Regions from separate parts of the Arthrobacter sp. PM3 genome, predicted to be linked through region 2. Evidence: predicted binding sites of a transcription regulator. Region 2 holds the regulator's gene; the other holds the start of a gene.
What was found. Region 2 encodes HrcA, which represses chaperone genes, less so after heat shock. Its sites were predicted from a motif close to TTNGCACTCGNNNNNNNCGAGTGCNAA; they were not measured.
Positions count from the first base shown of each region.

Region 1: CFN17_RS00075 (FmdB family zinc ribbon protein) is a predicted target of HrcA. The motif match lies at 1,380-1,406, and genes of this name have one in related genera.

Region 1 is NZ_CP022314.1:10,462-13,862, forward strand. It holds gene galU (UTP--glucose-1-phosphate uridylyltransferase GalU) at 1-618, opposite strand, end outside; gene CFN17_RS00070 (5-formyltetrahydrofolate cyclo-ligase) at 723-1,355, shown strand; gene CFN17_RS00075 (FmdB family zinc ribbon protein) at 1,495-1,761, shown strand; gene CFN17_RS00080 (SAF domain-containing protein) at 1,840-2,598, shown strand; gene CFN17_RS00085 (AAA family ATPase) at 2,628-3,401, opposite strand, start outside.
Region 2 is NZ_CP022314.1:1,005,124-1,008,524, reverse strand. It holds gene CFN17_RS04710 (DUF3097 domain-containing protein) at 1-789, opposite strand, end outside; gene hrcA (heat-inducible transcriptional repressor HrcA) at 1,038-2,051, shown strand; gene dnaJ (molecular chaperone DnaJ) at 2,127-3,260, shown strand; gene CFN17_RS04695 (16S rRNA (uracil(1498)-N(3))-methyltransferase) at 3,263-3,401, shown strand, end outside.

The DNA.
Region 1 (3,401 bases), 990 kb from region 2:
CAGGTTGGACGGCGCGTCCGCGACGTCGGGCTTCTCGACGAGGTGCTTGATGCGGACAAATTCCTCGCCGCCGATCGATTCGACATCGGCACAGCCGTAGGCGCTGATCTGGGACGGGTCCACCTCGATCAGGGCGACAACCGACCCGCCGGTCTTGGCCTGGACTTCAATCATGGTGCTCAGGAGCTCATCACGGGCGTCAATGAGGTCATCGCCCAGAAGGACGGCGAACGGCTCGTTGCCGACGTGCTGCCGGGCGCGAAGCACGGCGTGGCCCAGGCCCATGGGGTCGCCCTGGCGGACGTAGTGGATGTCGCCGAGGTTGCTCGCGGCCTGAATGGACTCAAGCTTGGCGGTGTCGCCCTTTTCCTTCAGGGTGGACTCCAGCGTGGGGACACGATCGAAGTGGTCCTCCAACGCCCGCTTGTTGCGGCCGGTGATCATCAGGATGTCGTTCAGACCGACATTCACGGCCTCTTCGACGACATACTGGATGGCCGGCTTGTCAACCACAGGCAGCATTTCCTTGGGCATGGCCTTCGTGGCGGGAAGAAACCTGGTACCAAGGCCCGCGGCGGGGATGACGGCCTTGCGGACGGAAGCATTGGGTGTATTCACTCGACTAATCTAACGGAGGGACCAATCATTGCGTAATTATTCGAATCCCTCCGCGGGCCCTCCGGCGGCGCGGGCGGGTAGCACGAGGCAGGGGACGGGCCGGCATGGCGTCGAAAGAGGATATTCGCTCCAGTCACAGGGCAAGGCGTGCCGCGCTGACGCAGCCAGCCCTCGACGCCGCCGCCACCGGCATTGCCCGGCACGGGCTCGAATGGGCGTCCGGGCTTACCAGCGGCCGCCGGGGCATGTTTGCCGCGTATTTGGGCGTGGGTGCCGAGCCGCCCACTCTGCCGCTGCTGACCGCACTGGCGGACGCCGGACACCGCGTCCTACTGCCGGTCTGCGAAACGGAACTCGAACTGAGCTGGGTGGAATGGACGCCGCAATCCCCGTTCGTCCGCAGCCGGTACGCTCCCATCCAGGAACCCGTAGGCCCGCGCCACGGAACCGCGGTGATGCGGGACGCGACCGCCATTTTCCTGCCCGCCACGGCACTGGACTTCTCGGGTAACCGGATCGGACAGGGCGGCGGCTACTACGACAAATTCCTTGCCGCCCTTGCCGCCCTGCTGCCGGAGCCCGGCGGGGCGGCCCCGGCAGCAACCGCCGGGGCGCTGGCGACTGCCGCCGTCGTCTATGACACGGAGGTTCTGCCCGCGGGCAGCATTCCGGCGGAGTCCTTCGACCGCAAGGTTGACGTGGCACTGACCCCCGGCGGGATCATCCGGCTCCACTAGCGGGCCCGGGCCGGGATGATAGAATTGGCACTCAGGCCCTGCGACTGCTAAAGGATGGACCCCGCCGACAGCCATATCGGCAAGGTTCCCGCCTCGACAGCACGGGACCTGCTCGTTTGTCCCAGAGTGAGGATTTGAAGTGCCCACGTATGCATATGCCTGCAAGGACTGCAGCCACGCCTTCGAGATCGTGCAGTCGTTCAGTGACAGCTCCCTGACTTCCTGCCCCGAGTGCCAGGGCACGCTGCGCAAGAAGTTCAACAGCGTCGGCGTGGTGTTCAAGGGCTCCGGCTTCTACCGGACCGATTCGCGCGACACCAAGGGCAGCACCGTTGCTCCGGCTCCTGCCGCCCCCGCGGCAGCGCCCGCAGCCGCAGCCGCTCCTGCCGCGGCCGCCGCCAGCTAAGCCGGTTCCGCACGCCGGTTGTCCACATAGCCGGTCCCGCAGCTGCCGCCGGGCCCGGCCGCTCCGTAGCGTGAGGCTATGGCAAGTTTCCCCGGCTCAATTGCCGGCGCACTCCCCGGTTCAGGGAGCCCGCCCCGGCCACGCCCGCCGCACAGCCGCCCCCTCAGTCGGCGCCCGCGCCGCGGAAACCGGCGGCACCGGCTGCGCGCGTGGCTGGACCGGAACCGGCGGCTCATCGCGGCCCTCCTCCTGTGCGTCGCCGCCGGCGTCACGGTGCAGCAGCTAACCCCCGCGCCCGCGCAGACTGTTGCCGCCTTCGCGGCCGCGGCGGATCTTCCTGCCGGAAAAACCGTTGAACCCGGCGATGTCAGCCGCATCAGTGTCCCGCCCGGGCTGGTTCCCTCAGGCAGCCCGGCCGGCGAGGCTGCGTTCGTGGGAAAACAGCTTGCAGCGCCGCTGCGCGCGGGCCAGCTCCTCACCGATGCACAAATTCTTGGTCCGGGCCTGCTCGCGGGGAGCCCGCCGGGGTCTGCGGCCGTGCCGCTGCGGATGGCTGACCCGGCGTCCATCCAGCTGGTCTCCCCCGGGCAACTCATCAACGTGGTTCTCACCGGCGGCAACGGCTTCGAACAACCCGGCGAAAGCCGCATCCTGGCCGAGTCCGTCCCCGTGCTGTGGACCTCCGGGCACGGCGGCAGCCCCGGCCCGTGGCTGGCCGGAGCGGACACGGACGGGCTGATCGTCGTGGCGGCCGGGCCCGGCCAGGCACGGGACCTGGCGGGCGCATCCACCCAGGGGAAGCTGTACTTCGTGCTCGTGGCGGCGGCACCGGGTTAGCCTTCCAGGCCCCGCGCATAGCCGGAGCCTCAGCCCCAGTGCGGAGGCTTCTGCTCCTGGAGCCACGCGTCGTGGTCGTAGCTGTCCGGGCGGTCGCCCCAGCGCCGGGGGTCATCTTCGGCTGCCTTGTTCGGCAGCACCCCTCCGGGGACCGTGGCAGGCGTCGCCGCGCGGCCCGTTTTGTCGCCGGACGACGCCGGGGCGGGCCGCCCGCCTACCGGTTCGCCTGCCGTTAGCTTGGATGCGTCTTTGGGTGCGCCCTCGTCGGCGCTGGTGTTGTCCTGGATCTCGCCGTCCGCACTCATGCCGCCGGCCTCCTCACTGCCTGTCAAACCTGCTGTACTGCCCGCCCTGTCCGGCCCCGGATGCTCCCGGTGCCCGGCCTTGCGGCCGCCGGTTTCCCGTCTCTCCGGTGCGGGGCCGGTGAACGTGTGCCCGGCGAGCACGTGCTCCGCCGCCGGCACATCATGAATCGCAAGGTTCTCGATGTCGTCGTCGAAGAACCCGTGCGAAGCCAGCGGCCGGTTGGAGATGGCGGGCTTCTCCAACCCGAGGTAGCCGCCGATCCGGTCCGCACAGGCCGAGGGATCGGTGAAGACCTCTATGGTCCATAGTGGCATGTAACGCCAGCCAAGGCGCTCCAGGAGTTGCGGCCGGAGCCTGCTCCGTTCACGGACACTCATCCGCCGGTAGTGGCTGGTGCCGTCGGATTCAATGGCCACCGGGCGCGGAATCTCGGCGTCGTCCCGGCCGATCGTGGTCATCGGGTCCGCGGCAGCGACCATGTTGAGGACGCCGTCGTA
Region 2 (3,401 bases):
GGCGTAGCTGCGCACTGCCCCGAGGAGCTTCTGCCAGCCGAGACCGATGTCCTCCTTCGTTTCATGGGGCCACCCGAAGGCCGTCAGGATCCCGGTCTTCCAGTCGACGCCGCGGGGGACCACGGGCCAGCGTTCGATCCCCAGCACGGCGGGCCGGATGGCCTGCCACACGTCCACATACGGGTGTCCCACGATCAGCACGTTGCCGGCGGCACCCGGCGAGGCCATGACCGCCTCGGCGATCCGGGATTCCTTGGAGTCGGGCACCAGATGGTCGACGAGCACACCGAGCCGGCGGCCCGGGCCCGGCCGGAACTCCGCCACGGCCGCCGCAAGGTCGTCAATGCCGTGCAGGGGCTCGACGACGATGCCCTCCACCCGGAGGTCATCGCCCCAGACCTTTTCCACAAGTTCAGCGTCGTGCTTGCCTTCCACCCAGATCCGGCTGGCTTTGGCCACCTGCGCGCGCTGTCCCGCCACCCGAACCGAGCCCGAGGCGGTGCGGCCGGCACCGGCGCCCGGGGCCGCCTGCTTCGGGGCCGGCGGCATTAGCCGGATCGGCTGTCCCTCCAGCAGGAAGCCGAAACCGAGGCGGAAGGACCTGGACTTGCCCCGCCTGTCCTCGAGCGCCACCACATGCATGCCGCCGGACTTTTCCACCCGGGTCACGGCACCAACCCACCCGGACTGGACCTCCTCGAGCACCATGCCGCGTTCCACCGGGACTTCCGGCAACTGCGTTTTGGCGGGGGCTGACAGGTCCTGGGGACCCCAGTTCTGGTACGACATCTCTACACGCTAACTTTGCACTCGGAACGTACGGCGGTCAGTGGAATCACTCCGGGGCCGGACCCGCGGGCAACGCCCGGAGCGAATCCAATGCTAACAACGCGCCGAGTCATATTAGACTGGTTAGCACTTAGGCATGCCGAGTGCTAACCCCTGTCCGGTTCCGGACCGCCCTTTCCCACGGGTGGACGCGATGAGGACGATCGGGGGCAGGCGCCGGCTGCGGGAGCGTCGATTGGAGGTGGAGCATGAGCGAACCGCGCAAACTCGAAGTGCTGCGCGCCATCGTGGAGGACTATGTCCATTCCCGCGAGCCTGTCGGGTCCAAGGCGCTGGTGGAGCGCCACCACCTGGGCGTGTCCAGCGCCACGATCCGCAATGACATGGCGGCGCTGGAAGATGAGGGACTCATCACGGCACCGCACACCAGCGCCGGTCGGATCCCCACGGACAAGGGCTACCGGCTGTTTGTCGACCGGATCTCGGCCGTCAAACCGTTGTCCCCGGCCGAGCGCCGGGCCATTCAGGCGCTGCTGGAAGGATCCCAGGACCTCGATGACGTCCTGGACCGGACCGTGCGGCTGCTGGCCCAGCTGACCAACCAGGTCGCCGTCGTGCAGTATCCGCTGCTGAGCCGCGCCAGGGTCCGGCACATAGAGTTCGTGCTGCTGGCACCCCGGAAAGTGCTGACGGTGCTGATTGCGGACACCGGCAAAGTGGAGCAGCGCGTGGTCGACGTCGGACAGGAGATCGCCGATGACGCGCTGGCCGAGCTGCGCACCGCGTTCCTGGCCGGCCTCTCCGGAACCCCGCTGAGCCTGATGCCGCAACTGCTGCCCGCCGTCGTCGCCGGCGCCGCTCCGGCGCGCCGCGGAGCTGCCCACGCCCTGGCCCATGGCCTGGAGGCACTGGCGACCAGCAGCCGTGAGGAGCGGATGGTCATGGCCGGCACGGCCAACCTGGCCAGATCCAATGTGGACTTCCCGCTCAGCATCGGCCCCGTGCTGGAGGCCCTCGAGGAACAGGTGGTCATGCTCCGCCTGCTCAGCGAGATGGCTGAAGACCCCCGCGGTGTCACGGTCAGCATCGGCCGCGAAAATCCCTACGACGGGCTCGCCGAAGCCTCGGTGGTGGCCACCGCCTACGGGCCGGACGCCACGGCCAAGGTCGGCGTCCTGGGGCCAACCCGGATGGACTATCCCACCACCATGGCAGCCGTCCGAGCGGTGGCCCGCTACCTTTCCAGGATCCTGGGGCCCTGACAGGCCCGGGACCGTCGCGACTTCTTGCCCGCAGGCAATGCCCACAGGCAGTACAACAAGGAAGAGATACACACTTTGAGCAGCCACTACGACGTTCTTGGAGTCTCCCGCGAAGCAACGGGGGAAGAAATCAAGAAGGCCTACCGGAAACTTGCCCGGACCCTGCACCCGGACGTCAACCCGGGGGAGGACGCCGCGGACCGGTTCAAGGCCGTCACGCACGCCTATGAGGTCCTCTCCGACCCGCAGAAGCGCCGGGTCTATGACACCACGGGCAACGAAAACGGCACCGACAACGGCTTCGGCGGCGGTTCCTACTCCGGCCAGGGCTTCGCGTTCCAGGACATCTTCGAGACCTTCTTTGGCGGCGGCGGCGGGGGCCAGGGCGGCCCGGCGTCCCGGATGCGCCGCGGCCAGGACGCACTGATCAGCGTGCGGATCGACCTCCGCGACGCCGTGTTCGGGGTCAATAAGAAGCTCGAGGTCGACACGGCCGTCATCTGCCCCACGTGCGAGGGCTCGTGCTGCCGCGAGGGCACCCACCCGGTCCGCTGCGACATCTGTGGCGGCAGCGGCCAGGTCCAGCGCGCCATGCGGTCCATCCTGGGCCAGGTCATGACCTCCGCGCCCTGCGGTTCCTGCGAGGGCTTCGGCACCGTCATCAAGGATCCCTGCAACGAGTGCAGCGGCCAGGGCCGGATCCGCAGCCGCCGTTCCCTGACTGTCAAGGTCCCCGCCGGTGTCGCCACAGGCACCCGCATCCAGCTGTCCGGCCAGGGCGAGGCCGGACCCGCCGGCGGCCCGGCCGGCGACCTGTACGTGGAGATCCGGGTCAACAACGACCCCACCTTTGTCCGCGACGGTGATGACCTGCACGCGAGCCTGAACATTCCCATGACGTCTGCGGCACTCGGCGCGGAACTGAAGCTGGACAGCTTTGACGGGCCCCAGGAAATCGATGTCAAGCCGGGCACCCAGCCGGGCGAGGTCATCACCCTGCGCGGCCTCGGCGTCACCCACCTCCGCGGCCACGGCCGCGGCGACCTGAAAGTCCACCTGCAGGTGGAAACCCCGGACAAGCTCGACGCCCACCAGGAAGACCTTCTCCGGCAGCTCGCCAAGGCACGCGGCGAACACAACCACCCGGGAAAGCTCGCCGCCAGCCACGGACTTTTCGCCAAACTCCGCGACCGGCTCGGTAGCCTGTAGCGGTGAGCAACCCGGTCTTCTTCACCGCCCCCGGCACACTGGACCAGCAGGTCCCCGGCTCGGTTTTTGTCCTCGAGGGGGCGGAAGCCCGGCACGCCGTCACCGTCAAGCGGCTTGCCGTCGGGGAAGCCGTGGACATCG